Regions from separate parts of the Mesorhizobium sp. M0185 genome, predicted to be linked through region 1. Evidence: predicted binding sites of a transcription regulator. Region 1 holds the regulator's gene; each other region holds the start of a gene.
What was found. The regulator PhoB, encoded in region 1, activates phosphate uptake and scavenging genes when phosphate is short. The targets are predictions, from matches to a motif close to TGTCATNNANCTGTCAT.
Positions count from the first base shown of each region.

Region 2: the regulator PhoB is predicted to act here: its motif matches at 3,938-3,954, upstream of NKJ20_RS23340 (RNA degradosome polyphosphate kinase).
Region 3: the regulator PhoB is predicted to act here: its motif matches at 3,136-3,152, upstream of NKJ20_RS17255 (PhoX family protein).

Region 1 covers NZ_JAMYSY010000035.1:58,051-63,845, reverse strand. The annotation lists gene pstB (phosphate ABC transporter ATP-binding protein PstB) at 1-406, shown strand, start outside; gene phoU (phosphate signaling complex protein PhoU) at 439-1,146, shown strand; gene phoB (phosphate regulon transcriptional regulator PhoB) at 1,163-1,852, shown strand; gene NKJ20_RS23995 (ROK family protein) at 1,862-3,106, opposite strand; gene xylF (D-xylose ABC transporter substrate-binding protein) at 3,394-4,434, shown strand; gene NKJ20_RS23985 (sugar ABC transporter permease) at 4,577-5,795, shown strand, end outside.
Region 2 covers NZ_JAMYSY010000034.1:3,413-9,207, forward strand. The annotation lists gene NKJ20_RS23330 (hypothetical protein) at 1-68, opposite strand, end outside; gene ppx (exopolyphosphatase) at 132-1,664, opposite strand; gene NKJ20_RS23340 (RNA degradosome polyphosphate kinase) at 1,664-3,865, opposite strand; gene NKJ20_RS23345 (zinc-finger domain-containing protein) at 4,015-4,260, shown strand; gene NKJ20_RS23350 (FAD-dependent monooxygenase) at 4,280-5,512, shown strand; gene NKJ20_RS23355 (TIGR02117 family protein) at 5,522-5,795, opposite strand, start outside.
Region 3 covers NZ_JAMYSY010000019.1:86,247-92,041, forward strand. The annotation lists gene NKJ20_RS17230 (helix-turn-helix domain-containing protein) at 1-467, opposite strand, end outside; gene NKJ20_RS17235 (SMP-30/gluconolactonase/LRE family protein) at 583-1,443, shown strand; partial or broken gene NKJ20_RS17240 (sodium-independent anion transporter) at 1,480-1,704, opposite strand; gene NKJ20_RS17245 (phosphatase PAP2 family protein) at 1,964-2,665, opposite strand; gene NKJ20_RS17250 (hypothetical protein) at 2,680-3,018, opposite strand; gene NKJ20_RS17255 (PhoX family protein) at 3,219-5,210, shown strand; gene NKJ20_RS17260 (GNAT family N-acetyltransferase) at 5,315-5,795, opposite strand, start outside.

The DNA.
Region 1 (5,795 bases):
GTCCGAGATGGACGGCCGCGTCGAACAGGCGTTGAAGCGCGCCGCGCTGTGGAGCGAGGTCAAGGACAAGCTCAACGCCAGCGGCTTGAGCCTGTCCGGCGGCCAGCAGCAGCGGCTCTGTATCGCCCGCACGGTGGCCGTGAAGCCGGAAGTCATTCTGCTCGACGAACCGGCTTCGGCCCTCGACCCGTTGTCGACCGCCAAGATCGAGGAACTGATCGACGAGTTGCAAGCCGACTACACGATCGTCATCGTAACCCACAACATGCAGCAAGCGGCGCGCGTGTCGCGCCAGACCGCCTTCATGTATCTGGGTGAGCTGGTCGAGTTCGACCGGACCGAGAAGATCTTCACGTCACCCCGCGAGAAGCGCACGCAGGACTACATCACTGGCCGCTTCGGCTGAGCCGTTCCGATCATGCATATGAGGACAGGACCATGGGCGAACACACAGTCGCTTCTTTCGACGAGGATCTCGAGCAGATCAGCAAGCTGATCCGCGACATGGCCGACCTCGCCGGTTCGATGGTCGGCGGGGCGACCAAGGCCCTGTTGAATTCCGACAACGTGCTGGCGCAACGCGTCGTTTCCGACGACGCCATCATGGATGCGCGTCAACGCGAACTGGACGACCGCGCCATCACCCTGATCGCCAAACGCCAGCCGATGGCCCACGATCTTCGCCATGTGGTCGGAGCGATCCGCATGGCGGGCGACCTCGAACGCATCGGCGACCTTGCCAAGAATATCGCCAAGCGCGTGAGTGCGGTCAGCCTCAGCGCCACGCCGCGGGACCTGTCGCATTCCATCGACGCGATGGCGCAGCTGGTTCTCATCCAGGTGCAGGGTGTCATCGAGGAATATGCTGCAGGCGATGCGGCCGCGTTGGCCAAGCTGCGTGCCGCCGACGAGCGCATCGACGTCAAATACACCTCCGTGTTCCGCGAGCTGTTGACCTACATGATGGAAGATCCGCGCAACATCACCGCTTGCACGCACCTGCTGTTCTGCGCCAAGAATCTGGAGCGGATCGGCGACCATGTCACCAACATCGCCGAAAATGCGTATTATGTGCTGACCGGCGAGCAATTGCCGGTCAATCGTCCGAAGCAGGACGAAACGACAATGTCCGCACCGGTGACATGATGGGGGTGCCCAGCCGATGATCGCACCACGCATAATGGTGGTGGAGGACGAGGAGCCGTTGGGTGTGCTGCTCCGCTACAATCTCGAATCCGAAGGCTACCAGGTCGAGGTGGTGACACGCGGCGACGAAGCCGAGATCCGTTTGCAGGAGAATGTGCCCGACCTTTTGGTGCTCGACTGGATGATACCAGCGGTTTCCGGCATCGAGCTCTGTCGTCGGCTGCGGGTGCGCCCCGAAACCGAGCGGCTACCGATCATCATGCTGACCGCGCGCGGCGAGGAGAGCGACCGGGTGCGCGGTCTTTCGACCGGCGCCGACGACTATCTGGTCAAACCGTTTTCGACACCGGAATTCATGGCCAGGGTCAAGGCGCTGCTGCGGCGCGCCAAGCCGGAAGTGCTGTCCAGCGTGCTGAAGGTCGGCGACATCGTTCTCGATCGCGAATCGCACAGGGTCTATCGCAAGAAGAGCGAAATCAGGCTCGGGCCGACCGAATTCCGGCTGCTCGAGTTCATGATGCGGCATCCGGGCCGTGTCTTCTCGCGCAGCCAGTTACTCGATAATGTCTGGGGCGAGACAATCTACATCGACGAACGCACCGTCGACGTGCATGTCGGGCGGCTGCGCAAAGCCGTCAACAACGGCCGGATGCCGGATGTCATCCGCACCATCCGCGGTGCCGGCTATGCGATCAGGGAAGATTGACCCGCCTGGTCAGGCTACGTTCTTTCTGACGCTGGGCCTCATTTGCGCGCCCGGCGCGAAAATCTCCTGGTCGACGAAGCTTAACGCCCGCATCGCGCAGCCTTCGCGGATCAGCGGCAATTCGTTCGGCTCTGTATCGAAGGAGATCGAGCCTGAATGCTGGCCGCCGGCGGTCTGGGCGATTGCCTTCCGCAAGGCCGGCTCGATCAGATCGAAGGCGGCGGCACTGGCGCCGACCATCGCGACCGGTGCCGGATCGATCAGCGCGAACAGCGAGCCGAGACCGAAACCCAGCGCTTCGCCGGCCTTGCGGTAGGCCTCGCGTTCCGGCCCATCTTTCTCGCGCGCCCGGGCCGCCAGTGCTCGCATGTCGGCGTCGCTGACGTCGGCGACCGGTTCGCTGTCTTCGCTCATCTGCCTGGCGTTGCGCCAGATGGCGTAGTTGCCGGCATAGGCCTCGATGCAGCCGCGCCGCCCGCAACGGCAGAGCGCGCCGCCCGGACGATGGATCATGTGGCCAAATTCGCCGCCCGAGGAATGCGTCCCGGTGAACAGTTCGCCCTTCAGCACCAGCCCCATGCCGATGCCATGCGAAAGCAGGATGGCGATGAAGTCGTCGCGATAGCGATCCGGATTGCGCCAGCGCAAAGCCACCGCCATCATGTTGCAGTCGTTCTCCACCGTTGCCGGGGTGCCGAATTCGTCCTCCAGCATGTCGGCAAAGGCGATGTCGGTCTGCGGCGTGATCGGCGACCACAGCATGGCGCGTGCAGGGGAGTCGGTAATGCCCTGAATCGCCAGGGCGATGCGGGCGACACTGCGGACGTCAAGGTCTGGATCCTGCAGCCGGCGCCGGACGATGGCCATGCATTCACGGATCAACTCGTCGCGCGGCATGGTCAGCGTGTCCAGCCGGCGCTGTTCCTCGGCGATCACCTGTCCCGTATAGTCGATAATGGCGGCCGACAGGAAATTCAGCGACAACACCACGGTCAGCACCGCCGCCGCTTCCGGATTGAGGGCGAGGCCGACCTGCGGACGACCGCGTTTCAACGAAACGGGCTCACTTGCCTTGCTCTCGGCGAGGATGCCTTCCCGTATCAGGTCGGAAGAGATCGCCGATATGGTCGAATGACTGAGGCCGGTGGTAGCTGCGATCTCAGTACGCGATGGCTGGCCGGCCCGGCGCACCGCCGAGATCACCATCGCCCGGTTGCGCCGGCGCAAATCGTCATGGCGGATTCCGACCGACATTGGTTTGCTTTCCTCCCGGTTGCCCGCGGCCGCTCATGAACCGGAAGCCGTCGGTAATGTCCGACAAATAGTGTCGGATGCAGGCAAATAGTGTCAGATGCAGGTGGCGCTGTCATCGTTTATTCCGACGCTCGAAAAAACTCGCAGAGTCATCAAAATCCATCAGAATCGATGTTGACAGCAGCAGGAGATCGGGCCAGTATTTTTTCGAGGCTCGAAAAAATTAGAGCTTCTAAGCTGGTCTTTGAGCCAATTGATCACGCCGTACGCGGCGCAGGGAGGATATGATGAAGAAATTCACGACCGCCATTCTGGCGGGTGTCGCCATGACGCTGGCGCTGGCGTCGGTGGCGCAGGCTAAAGACAAGGTCATCGGCGTTTCCTGGTCGAACTTCCAGGAAGAGCGCTGGAAGACCGACGAGGCCGCAATGAAGGCGGCCATCGAGGCCGCAGGCGACAAGTATATTTCCGCCGACGCACAGTCCAACCCCGGCAAGCAGCTCACCGACGTCGAGAGCCTGATCTCGCAGGGCGCCAACGCACTGATCATCCTGGCGCAGGATGCCTCGGCCATCGGGCCGGCCGTGCAAAAGGCGCTGGACGAAGGTATTCCGGTTGTCGGCTACGACCGGCTGATCGAGAACAAGGACGTCTTTTACCTGACCTTCGACAACAAGGAAGTCGGCCGCATGCAGGCCCGCGAAGTCTTCAAGGTGAAGCCGGAAGGCAACTACGTCTTCATCAAGGGTTCGGGTTCCGATCCGAATGCCGATTTCCTGTTTGCCGGTTCGATGGAGGTGCTGAAGGAGGCCATCGACGGCGGCAAGATCAAGAATGTCGGCGAGGCCTATACCGACGGCTGGCTGCCGGCCAACGCTCAGAAGAACATGGAACAGTTCCTGACCGCCAACGACAACAAGGTCGATGCCGTGGTCGCCGCTAATGACGGCACTGCCGGCGGCGTCGTCGCCGCGCTGACGGCGCAAGGGCTGGCCGGATCGGTTCCGGTTTCGGGCCAGGACGGCGACCACGCCGCGCTGAACCGCATCGCGCTCGGCACACAGACCGTGTCGGTGTGGAAGGATGCGCGCGAGCTCGGCAAGAATGCCGCCGAGATCGCCTCGCAACTGGCCGACGGCAAGCAGATGACCGACATTGCCGGCGTGAAGGATTTCACCACGCCCGGCGGCAATACCGTCAAGTCGCTGTTCCTGACCCCGGTCGCCATCACCAAGGACAACCTCAACGTCGTCATCGACGCCGGCTGGATCAAGAAAGAAGAGGTCTGCGCCGGCGTGACGGCTGGCACTGTTGCAGTCTGCAACTGAGCCGACGTTTCCGAGAAGTCCGAACGCCGCGGCCGCTCGCCGCGGCGTTTTTTCAACAAGAGTTGTTTTTCCGCTTCCGGCGGATAACTTCTAGGCTGCTTCCGGCATCCGCGGCAGACGGCAACCCGGCGGGAGAAACATCATGACCGACACGACGTCCAACACGCCGGTCGACAACACGGCAGACCGGGCACGGGAATCCGAGCTCGGCATCGTTGCCCGATTTCTCAAGGCAACCGAACTCGACACGCGCATGCTCGGCATGGTCGGCGCGCTGCTGGTCATCTGGGTCGGCCTGCATGTCATTTCTAGCGTACGGCTCGGCGTCAATCCGTTCGACTTCGACAGCCGGACCTTCCTGACGCCACGCAATCTCTGGAACCTGTCGGTGCAGACTTCGGCCGTGGCCATAATGGCCGCCGGAATGGTGCTGGTTATCGTCATGCGCAATATCGACCTGTCGGTCGGCTCCGCCGAAGGCCTGATCGGCGTGGTCATGGGTTTTGCGCAGGTGCATTTCCTGGTGCGAATGGTCGGTCTGCAATTAGGCAACCCCTGGATCTGGATCCTGGCACTGGCCATCGGCCTGGCGCTTGGCCTTCTGATCGGAGCGTTCCAGGGATACATCATCGCTTATCTCGAGGTGCCGGCCTTCATCGTGACGCTGGGCGGCCTTCTGGTCTGGCGGGGTGCCGCATGGTGGGTCGTCAGTGGGCAGACGATTGCGCCGCTGGATGCCACTTTCCAGCTGATGGGCGGCGGACCGACGGGTTCGATCGGCGCGCGATGGAGCTGGATCGTCGGAATTGTCGCGTGCCTGGCGGTTGTGTTCATGCTGCTCAACGGGCGGGTGCAGCGCAAGCGGTTCCGCTTCCCGTTACGCCCGATCTGGGCCGAGACGTTCCTCGGGGCCGTCACTTGCCTTGTCATCATGGGCGCCATATGGCTTGCCAATTCCTATCCTTGGCCGGTCGGCATCGTGAACAGATATGCGGCGGCCAACAATATAACCGTTCCCGAAGGCGGGCTGTTCATCGCCCATGGCATCGCCATACCCGTGCTGATGGCTGTAGCCGTAGGGCTGATCATGACCTTCATCGCCAAGCGTACCCGTTTCGGCCGCTATGTCTTCGCCATCGGCGGCAATCCGGAAGCAGCCAACCTTGCCGGTATCAACACGCGCTGGGTGACCATGAAGGTGTTCATGATCATGGGCGTGCTGGCGACGATCGCCGCAGCGATCTCGTCAGCCAGGCAGAACTCGTCGACCAATGCGCTGGGCACGCTGGACGAGCTCCTGGTCATCGCGGCGGCGGTGATCGGCGGCACGTCGCTCGCCGGCGGCTCCGGCACAGTGCTCG
Region 2 (5,795 bases), on a different contig from region 1:
CTGGCCGCGTCGACAATCAACAATGACAGGACGGAAAGCAGCAGCGGCAGGATTTGACTGGATTTCACGATCTTCTTCCCCTCAGCGTGCAGTCGTCGCGATTGGCATCCATTTCAGTGCCGCGCCTGAAGCTACTTCACCGAAACACTAGGCCCGCCCTCGACCGCCAGCACCAGCCGACGGTTGGTCACCCTTGCCAGTTGTGCCAGCCGGCCGGCGGGCCGCTCGCCGTAAAGATCGGCCAGCGCTGCCGGCAGCACCAGCGCCAGCACGCCATTGCCGCGGTTTTCCCATTTCAGTCGCGACATGACGCCGGGCATTGCCGCCGTCAGGAGATAGACGACGCGCAGCAGCGCCGCCAAGACGCGGGCGCGCTCGAGATAGCGCGGTGTCGCCAGTCCGCGGATTTCCGGAGCGGCTTCATTGAACACGCCCTCGTGGCGAAACAGGCTGACAAGCGCCAGGAAGGCGCGGCCGGGATGATCGACGCCGATGAAGGAGGCGTGGGCGATGATGTTGAGCGATTGCTTGCCGCGATATTCGGGATGGGCACGCCAGCCGATATCGGCGAGCAGGCAGGCGGCGTGGCGGTAGCGCGCCTCATCCCTGGTCTCGTCGATGCCGAAGGCGGCGAACGCCTTGCCGGTCCACTCGACAAGCTCATGCGCGTGGTCGACCGAGCGCGAGCGCAGGCGGGCAAGCTCTTCCGCCGCCGAGATCAGCGGATCGGCTTTCTGCTCGGCCTTGTCGAGCAGCGAATAGAGAAAGCCCTCGCGCACGCCCAGCGCCGACACGATGATCTTCGACGGCTGCATCGCCGCCATGATCTCCTGCAGCACGATGGCGCCATAGGGCAGCAGCGAGCGGCGGTTCTTGGAGATGCCCTCGATGCCTTTGATCTTGTCGATCTCGGCCTTGGCAACCTGCCGGAGGAAGTTCGCGGCGCTTTCGATGCCGATCTCGTAATGGTGCATGACGCCGAGCGGGTAGTTGGTCATTTCCATGTGTAGCCGGGCGAGATTTCGCCAGGTGCCGCCGACCGTGTAGAAGGTCCTGCCCTGCCCGCCCTTCAGCAATTTCGCCCGCGCCAGTTGGTCGCGCGTGATCCTTGCCGCCTGGGTCAGCGAGTTCTTCGCCATGTCCTGCAGGCGCAAGCCGCCCAACGGCAGCGTGATGCCGTCACCGATCGTCTCACCATCGATGTCGATCAGTTCGAGGCTGCCGCCGCCAAGGTCGCCGGCAATGCCGTTGGCCGGGTGGAAACCGGAGATGACGCCGAGCGCCGAATAATGGGCTTCCTCGCGGCCGCTCAGCACCTGGATCTCGGTCTTGAGCACATCCTCGGCGCGGTGGATGAAGTCGGGGCCGTTGACGGCCTCGCGAGCGGCGGCGGTCGCCAGCACATATATGCGCTCGGCGCCGGCCTGGTCGGAGAGTGCGCGGAAACGGCGGAACTCTTCCATCGAGCGCGTCACCGCCTCGGGATCGAGCTTTCCGGTCGAAACGATGCCGCGGCCGAGGCCGGCCAGCATCTTTTCGTTGAACAGCAAGGTCGGCGAACGCGCCAGCCCCTCATAGATGACAAGACGGATCGAGTTCGATCCGATATCGATGATGGACAGCGGTCGGCGGTCCTGAAGCCGGCCCTGGGACGCTGAAATCATCAGCCCGTCGCTGCGTTCTGTTTCTTGCGGCGCTTGAACTGCGCGATGCGCTTGGGCGCATGCGACTTCAACGCATCGCCCCGTCCGGACAGGCTCGGATTGGTCATGAAATATTCCTGCGCGTTGAACGGTTCCTCGCCCTCCTCCAGCACGACGCGCCGGGAGGTTCCGTCAGCCAATACGTCGAAACTTTGCTGGTTGTCCATGATGTTGCCGAGCATGATCTGGCCGAGCACCTGCTCATGCACAGTTGGATTGGTGATCGGCACCATGGTCTCGACGCGGCGGTCGAGATTGCGTGGCATCAGATCGGCCGAGGAGATGTAGACGATCGCCCCGTCCGAGGGCAGGCCGTGACCGTTGCCGAAGCAATAGATGCGGCTGTGCTCGAGGAAACGGCCGACGATCGATTTCACCCTTATGTTCTCCGACAGGCCGGGCACCTGCGGCCTCAGGCAGCAGATGCCGCGCACGACGAGATCGATCTCGACGCCGGCGCGGCTGGCATCATAGAGGGCATCGATGACGATCGGGTCGACCAAGGCGTTCATCTTCATCCAGATGCGGGCCGGCCTGCCCTCCAGCGCGTGGCTGATCTCATCCGAAATGTGCTGGAGGATGCGGTCGCGTAGCGTGAACGGCGAGATGGCCAGCCGCATCTGCTCGGCCGGCTCGGCATAGCCGGTGATGAAGTTGAACAACTGGGCGACATCGCGCGCGATCGTCGGGGCGGTGGTGAAGAAGGACAGGTCGGTGTAGATGCGTGCCGTGACCGGGTGGTAGTTGCCGGTGCCGAGATGCACGTAATTGCGCAGCCTGCCGTCCTCGCGCCGCACCACCAGCGACATTTTCGCATGGGTCTTCAGTTCGAGAAAGCCGAAGACCACCTGGACGCCGGCGCGCTCGAGGTCGCGCGCCCAGCGGATGTTGGCCTCCTCGTCGAAGCGCGCCTTGAGCTCGACCAGCGCGGTCACCGACTTGCCGGCCTCGGCGGCGTCGACCAAAGCGCGTACGATCGGGCTGTCGTTGGAGGTGCGATAGAGCGTCTGCTTGATCGCTACCACTTCCGGATCGGCCATCGCCTGACGCAGGAACTGCACCACGACGTCGAAGGATTCGTAGGGGTGGTGGACGATGATGTCCTTCTCGCGGATCGCGGCAAAACAATCGCCGCCATGCTCGCGGATGCGCTCGGGAAAGCGGGGATTGTAGGGGGTGAATTTCAGATCGTCGCGGGCGACGGCGACGATCTCCGAGATCTGGCTGAGCGCCAGCGGACCGGTGAGCACGCTGATGCGGCTTGCCGAAACGCCAAGCTCGCCGGCGACGAAGTCGCGCAGTTCGGGCGGCATCAGCCGGTCGAATTCGATCCGGATAACCGAGCCGCGGCGCCGCCGCTTCAGCGCCGTCTCGAACAGGCGCACCAGATCCTCGGATTCTTCCTCGACCTCGATATCGCTGTCGCGGATGATGCGGAACGTGCCGGAACCCTTGACCTCGTAGCCCGGGAACAGCTTGCCGATATAAAGACCGACCGCCTCCTCGAGCGGGATGAAGCGGACATGGCGCTTGCGATCCGGCAAGCGGATGAAGCGCCTCAGCGCCACCGGCAGGCGCAAAAGCGCGCTCATTTCCTCGCTGTTCTTACGGTGGCGCAATTGCAACGCCATCGAGAAACCGAGATTGGGAATGAACGGGAACGGATGCGCCGGGTCGATCGACAGCGGCGTCAGCACCGGAAATACCTGCTCCTGGAAATGGTCCTCGAGCCAGATCTTCTCGTCCTTGCTCAGCGCATCGCGGGTGATGCTCTCGATGCCTTCCTTGTCGAGCAGCAGCATCAGCGCCGAAAGGCTTTTCTGCTGGTCCTCCTGCAGGCGCTCGACCTCGCGCAGCAATTGTTCGAGCTGCTGCTCGGGCGTGCGTCCGTCCGGGCTCTTCAGCACGATGCCCTCGCGCACCTGGCCGGCAAGACCCGCAACGCGGACCATGAAGAACTCGTCGAGGTTGGCGGCCGATATCGACAGGAAGCGAACACGCTCGAGCAGCGGATGGTTGGCGTTCAGCGACTCTTCGAGCACGCGCCGGTTGAATTGCAGCCAGGAAAACTCGCGGTTGACGAAGCGGTCGGGATTGCCGCCTTCGCGGCTCGCCGCCTCGACGGTGATGAATTCGTTCTGCACCGGCTTCAGTTCGTTCATGGTTTCCGCTCTTCCCACACCGTTCGACGACCATAGCCTTAACCGGCTTAACTTATCCTCTGACAGGCTTTTGCGACAGTTTCATTTCATCGATCTTGCAAAGAGACGGGTTATGATCCAGATGCAATCGACAAGATCAGGAGACGACGATGGCAGGCGGTTCCATTCCCCATTTCCAGAACGATGCGGGCTATCCGGCAATCGACATCGGCGTCAAGGAATTCATGTGCACCGGCGCCAATCCGCCTTTCGACCACCCCCATGTATTTCTCGACATGGGCGACGACAACGAAAAAGTCTGCCCGTATTGCTCGACGCTCTATCGCTATTCGCCGAAGCTGAAGGCGTTGGAAACGCAGCCGCCGGGCTGCCTCTATCTCGACCAGGCCGCCTGATTCTTCCGCGACAAGCCTGATGCAGGAAACGCAGTCCCGGCAGGTGGTCATCGCCGGGGCGGGCGTCGCCGGGCTGACCGCGGCACTGGCCTTCGCCGAGCGCGGCTATCGGATAAAACTGTTCGAACAGGCGCAGCACCTCGAGGCTGCCGGCGCCGGTATCCAGCTTTCGCCCAACGCGACGCGCATCCTACGGCAGCTCGGCGTACTCGATCGGCTGCTGGCGACGGCGGTGCGGCCGGAGGCGGTCGTGCTCAAGGATGCCGCCACGCTGCGCAAGCTGGCGCGCGTACCGCTTGGCCAGGCGGCCGAAACGCGCTGGGGAGCGCCCTATCTCGTTGCCCACCGCGCGGATCTGCAGTCAGCGCTGATGCAGCGAGTTTCGGAGCAGCCCGGTATCGATCTGATCGCCGGCGCGCGGGTGACCGACATCGCAGCCGGATCGAAAGGTGTTACCGTCACTGCATCGGCTGATGGCGACACGGTCGAGGCTGGCTGTCTGCTGATCGGCGCCGATGGCGTCTGGTCGTCGGTGCGAGAAAAACTGGCCCGCAAGGCGGCCGAATTCGGCAGAAGCCGGTTTTCGGGCGAGCTTGCCTGGCGCGCCACGGTGGCCGCCGACAGCCCCGCCGGACAAGCCTTCAGGGTGATCGGTGCGCCCGATTGCGTTACCGCATTCCTCTATCCCGGCTTCCACATGGTCGCCTATCCGGTCAGCCGTGGCACTGCCTTCAACCTTGCGGCCTTCACCAGGGGCAAGCGCATCGCCGAGGGCTGGTCGGGGCATGCCAACCCCGCCAGCCTCGCCAGCGCCATGCGCGGTACCGCGCCGGCGCTGGTCCGTCTGGCGAGCGAGGCCGCGCCATGGACGGCATGGCCGATCCACACCGTCGAGCAGCGGCGGTGGACGACGCCGGAAGGGATCGCGCTGATCGGCGATGCGGCGCATGCGATGACGCCGTTTGCCGCACAGGGCGCGGCGATGGCGATCGAGGACGCGGTAACCCTTGCCGGTTTCGTTGCCACCTCGCCTGCCGATCTCAGCAGCGCGCTTGTCGCCTGGGAACAGGCGCGGCGGCCGCGCGTCGCCCAGGTCGCCCGCCGCGGCGTCGTCAACCGCCTCGCCTGGCATGCGGCCGGGCCGGTGGCGATGGCCCGCAACCTGTTCCTGGCGATGCGCTCGCCCGAAAAACTCGCCGCCGATCTCGACTGGCTCTATGGCTGGCGGGCGTTGGACGCTCGGCGGTCCTAAGTCGCCTTGTCAATTGTAAAGCCGCATCGAAAGGCCGAGCGAGGCCGGCAGCGGGTTCCACCAGCCGGTGCGCAGCCCGGCCGTGCGCAGTGCAGCCGCCGCCCAGGTGTTGCAGCCGACCAGCGCGTTGAAATGGCCATTGGCTTCGAAGAAACGATCGAAACGGGAATACGCCGCATTCTCGATCGGCATGGCCCCGTTGGGTCCGTGCCGGAAGCTTGCCGCAATGTAATCGAGCAGCGCGGTAAACCGCTCCTCGCCGATGTCGAAGCCGGCGACGTCG
Region 3 (5,795 bases), on a different contig from region 1:
GGCCGCAATGGCCCCTCGAAATTCCACTGGATCGGCGCCTCGATCAGCAGCCTTGCCGACAGGCCGCGACCGAGCGCGACCAGGCCGAGTTCCTCGAGCTCGCGCAGATAGAGGAACATCGAAGCCTCGCTCAGCCCTTGTGAGCGCATGATGCCTTCGGGCGTGAATTTCTCGGAAAGCATGACAAAGACGAACAGCAGTGCCGGCCGCCCGGCGAGCTTGCGCTCGATCTCCGGCGCGATCTGGTTGGCGGGTCCTGGTCCTCTGTTCATAGAGCCGAGCACGTTCTCCAACTCTACGCCGGCGGCAGTGCAGATCTCCATCAGCCGGTCGAGCTTGCAGTTGCGCTCGTGGAAGATGCGCTTCACCGTCGGCTCGGAAACACCCATCCGCTCGGCAAGGACGCGATAGGTGATGCCCTTTGTCTTAAGCGTCCGCTTCTGCGCTTCGAAGATCAGGCCGTTCATGGGATGCACCTCTTTTGCACGATTTGGTATCAGCCTTCGGTACTAGTCCTGATAGCTCTTCCCGAAAAGTATCGAAAGGCCTAGCTCTCCGCCAGTCCATTACAGGAGACTAGCCATGAAGAGCCTCTTCACCTCGATACTTCTCGCCCTGGTCGGCATCGCAGCCGCGCCGGCAGTTCAGGCCGCTGAACTCTGGCGCACCGGCGGCCTCGAGCAGCCTGAGTCGGCGCTGTTCGACGCCGCCGGCCAGCGCGTTGTTGTCTCGAACATCGTCGGCAATCCCGGCGAAGCCGACGGCAACGGCTATCTGTCGATCCTGTCGATGGACGGCAAGCTAGTCACGCAACACTGGACCGACGGCATGGACGCGCCCAAGGGCATGGCGATTGACGGCGGCAAACTCTACGTCGCCGACCTCACCCATGTGCGCGTCGTCGATCTCGCAAGCGGCAAGCTAACATCGACGATCGACGTGCCGAACGCGGTCTTCCTCAACGACGTGACCGCCGACGCGTCCGGCAAGATCTATGTCACGGATATGCTTGCCGATACGATCTATCGCATCGACGGCGACCGGCCCGAACTGTTCGTCAGGGATGCGGCGCTTGCTTCGCCGAATGGCATCTTCGCCGATGGCGGCCGGCTGATCGTCGCTTCCTGGGGCAAGGGCATCAAGCCCGACTTCAGCACCGCGGAGCCGGGCGGCCTGCTCTCGGTCGATCTTGCCACCAAGGCCGTTTCGCCACTGCCCGGCGCGGAAAAATTTGCCAACCTCGATGGCGTCGTTGCCATCGGCGGCAGCATCTACGCCACCGCGTATATGACCGGCACGCTCTACCGCTACAAAGCCGGCGGCACGCCGCAAGCGGTTGCGACGTTCAAGCCGGGCAGCGCGGACATCGGCACCGACGGCAAGTCGACAATCTTCGTGCCGCTGATGAACGACGGCGAGATCGCGGCATTGGGCCTCGACTAAGCCAGCCATCGGCTCAGGCGGCGGGCGCGGCTTTCTTCAGCTGCGCCCGCGATCCGTGATCGAGGCGGCATAAGTCACCAGCGGCCGCTTGACGCCGTGGTTGATCAGCATGCGGCGTATCTGCGGCGAAGCGCCTGATATAATGAAGCGAACGCCGGCGCGGCTCGCCTTGTGGGCCGCACCCTCGATGACATTGGCCGCCGTTGAATCGAAGAACGGCATCGCCGAACAGTCGAGGATGAAGTTCCTGCGCTGGCGCGGTCGGCGACGTCTTCCTGCACCAAGGATTGATGGTCTGCCTCCAAACATGCAGCACTCTTTGCCAGCCGATGCACTGTGATGCTACAAACCTCGGCATCGTTTGCCGGGACATCCACTGCGATCCCGATTTCACAGGCACGACTTCAAAAGGATGAGCGGGTGAAGATATTCAAAGCGCTGGCGACCTCGACAGCCTTGCTGTCGATGGTTTTCCTGCTGGCAGGCTGCGGTCATGGCCTGGTCAACAGGCTGATTTGAGTCAGGTGCCGTCGGCCCGCCCAAGCCATCGCTGCAGGAACCGTGCCGCAAGCCAGCACAGCATCGCCCAGGCAAAGCCGGCGCACCAGCCGGCCAATACGTCGGACGGCCAGTGGACGCCGAGATAGATGCGGCTGATGCCGACCACCACCGTCGTCAGCACCGCCAGCCCGAGTACATAGATCTTCGTTGTCCGCCCGGGCAAAAACCGCGCCGCCATGCTGCCCAGCGTCAAATATGTCACCGCCGACAGCATGGCGTGGCCGCTCGGAAACGAAAGCGATGCCACATCGGCGAGATGCGAGACCAGATCAGGGCGCGGCCGGTCGATGTCGAATTTCAGCACGCTTGACAGGAGCTGGCCGCCCGCTACCGCGACGAACATGAGAAGCGCCGCGCCTGGCCTGCGGATAAGAAGCAGATAGACGATCATTGCTGCCGTGATCAGCAGCAGTACGCTGGCGCTGCCGAGGCTGGTGATGTCGCGCATCGCCCCTTCCAGCCACGCCGGTCCGATCGGATTGTCGGGCTGGCCGGCCTTGCGGAAGGCAAGCAGGATTTCGGTGTCGAAGGCATGCGGCGTGGTCGCCCGCGCCAGCTCCATCAGCTCCTCGAACCCCCACAGCCCGCCGGCAATGACCAGCCCGGCCAGCAGAACCGGGAACTCCAGCCAGTTGGGCAGTCTGCTTGCAATCTTCTTCATCGGCCCGATCGCAGTTACAGCCTTTGCAGATAGGGCCCGAGCGTGATCAGCGCCACAGCTGCGATGGCAAGCACGATGCCGGTTGCCTGCAAGGCATTGACGCGCTCGCCGAAGAAGACCAGCGCCACCACATTCACCGACACCAGCTGGATCACCGCCGACAGGCTGAACGACACCGACATGCCGAATTCACGGATCAGCCTCAGCATGATCAGATTGCCCAGCGAATAGAGCGCCAACGTCAGCACAATCTTGCCGAGGCTCGGCGCCAGCCCCCACTGTTTTGCGGCCATCGCCGCCAGCAGGAAGATCACCGTCGAAACGCAGAGCTGCCCAAGTCCCCAGAAACTCACTTTTGTTCCTCCCGATGCGGTCCCTACCGCCTGCCGCAGCTCTTGTTTCCGAAGCGCCGGTCGCGGTCAAGCGGGGCCGATGTTGGATACGAAATCGCAGGTGGCAATTAGCCGGCATGTCATCAAACTGTGACCTGCCGGTAATACCGGATTGGCCAGGCAACACGCTCCAGCAATCCATCCAGCCAGAGGCAGGCCCTATGACCGAACATCGCACCCCTGACGCCCATTTCCGCACCAGCCTGCTCGAGGAAAACGATGGGCCAGGAGCCAATCCCACCGACAACCGCACCATGGGTGAGATCATCGCCGCGCGGTTCTCACGCCGCGGCTTCCTCAAGGGTTCGCTTGCCGTCTCGGCCATAGCCGCTACCGTCAGCCCGCTGGCGCTGATCACCGCCGACAATGCCCGCGCCGCCGAAGGCTCCGCCTTCGCTTTTGACGAGCTCGAGGCCGGCATCGACGACAAGCATCACGTCGCACCCGGCTATGACGCCGATGTACTGCTGCGCTGGGGCGATCCGCTGTTCGCCGATTCGCCGGAATTCGATCCGACAAAACAGTCGGCGGAAGCCCAGGCCAGACAATTCGGCTACAACAACGACTATGTCGGCTATATCCCGATCGACGGCTCGGCCGAGCACGGCCTGCTGGTGGTCAACCACGAATACACCAATCCGCACCTGATGTTTCCGGGCCTCGTCACCATCATCGACGGCAAGGCCAAGCAGGCGCCCCTCAGCAAGGAACAAGTCGACGTCGAGATGACGGCGCATGGCGGCACTATCGTCGAGATACGCAAGGTATCAGGCAAATGGCAGGTCGTTCGCGACGGCAAGCTCAACCGCCGCATCACCTCCAACACCGAGATCGCGCTCTCCGGCCCGGTCGCCGGCCACGACCGCGTCAAGACCAGCGCCGATCCGACCGGCACGAAAGTCATCGGCACCATCAACAATTGCGCCGGCGGCGTCACGCCATGGGGCACCTATGTCATGGCCGAGGAGAACATCCACGGCTATTTCTCGGGCGAGCTGCCGCAGGGGCATAAGGAAGCCGCCAATTACAAGCGCCTCGGCATTCCCGAAGGTGCCTATGAATGGGCAGCGCATTACGACCGTTTCGATATCGGCAAGGAGCCGAACGAGCCGAACCGCTTCGGCTGGATCGTCGAGGTCGACGTCCAGGATCCGACTTCGGCGCCGAGGAAGCGCACCGCGATGGGGCGCTTCAAGCATGAGGGCGCCGAATCGATCGTCGCCAAGGATGGCCGTGTCGTCTTCTATCTCGGCGACGACGAGCGCTTCGATTATGTCTATAAGTTCGTCACCACAGGCAAGTTCGATCCGGACGACCGCGCCGCCAACATGGATTTGCTCGACGACGGCACCTTGCATGTCGCCAAGTTTGCCGACGACGGTTCGGTCGAGTGGCTGCCGATCGTCTTCGGCCAGGGGCCGCTGACGGCGGAGAACGGCTTCGACAGCCAGGCCGACGTGCTGATCGAGACGCGCCGCGCCGCCGACCTGCTCGGCGCCACCAAGATGGACCGCCCGGAAGACATCCAGCCCAATGCCACCAACGGCAAGGTCTACGTCATGCTGACCAACAATTCGAAGCGCAAGGCCGACCAGGTCGACGCCGCCAACCCGCGTGCCGAGAACGCCTTTGGCCACATCATCGAGATCGTCGAGGACGGCGGTGATTTCACCGCGACAAAGGGTAGGTGGGAAATCCTGCTGAAATGCGGCGATCCCGCTGTGGCCGACGTCGGCGCCACCTTCTCGACCGCAACCACCGCCAATGGCTGGTTCGGCATGCCGGACAATTGCACGGTAGATTCGGCCGGCCGCCTCTGGGTCGCCACCGACGGCCAGGGCCCGAAAGCCACCGGCCGCACCGACGGTCTGTGGGCTGTCGATACGGAAGGGACGGCACGGGCGACATCAAAGCTGTTCTTCCGCGTGCCGATCGGCGCCGAAATGTGCGGTCCCCTGTTTGCGCCGGACGACCAGACCGCCTTCGTTGCCGTCCAGCATCCGGGCGACGGCGGCGAGGACTGGGAGGCTTTCGGCCGTCCGTCCTATTATGAGGATTTGTCGACGCGCTGGCCCGACTTCAAGCCGGACATGCCGGTGCGCCCGGCGGTCGTTGCCATCACCAGGCAAGGCGGCGGCAAGATCGCGGTCTGACACGCAGCAAGATCTTGCAGTCTCAAGGAAGGATTTCGGCGACACGAAATCCTTCCTTTTCCGATGCGCGGATGCATCCATGCTGCGCATCATACGCCGACTAATCATTCGCTGCGCTGAACCACGGCGACATTCATTGTGCTTCGCAACCTGAAGCCGATGGACTCGTATAACGCTATGGCCGCGGCGTTGCTGGCATAGGCGTGGAGATAGGGAACTTCGCCGCGCGCCACTATCCGGTTTGCCACGAATAGGGACAGCAGCTTTCCTAGGCCACCGCCGCGAAATTCCGGATGTGAGCACACCCCGCTGAGTTCGGTATAACCAGGTTGCTTCATGCGCTCGCCGGCCATTGCCGCAAGCCTGCCCTCGATTTTCACACCCCAAAAATCGCCCAGGCTCAAGGCTTCGAGCGTGAATGGGCCAGGCTTGGTGAGCAATGCCAGGGCGAGCATCTCAGCAGCATCGTCTCGGGTCAGACGATGCACGCGCGGGTCGGAGACGATCTGCAATGGCTGCTCGGCGATCATCTGAACCCCGGCTGCGGTCGAAGTCGCGGAAAGCCCCGTGGGCAGAGCAATCGCG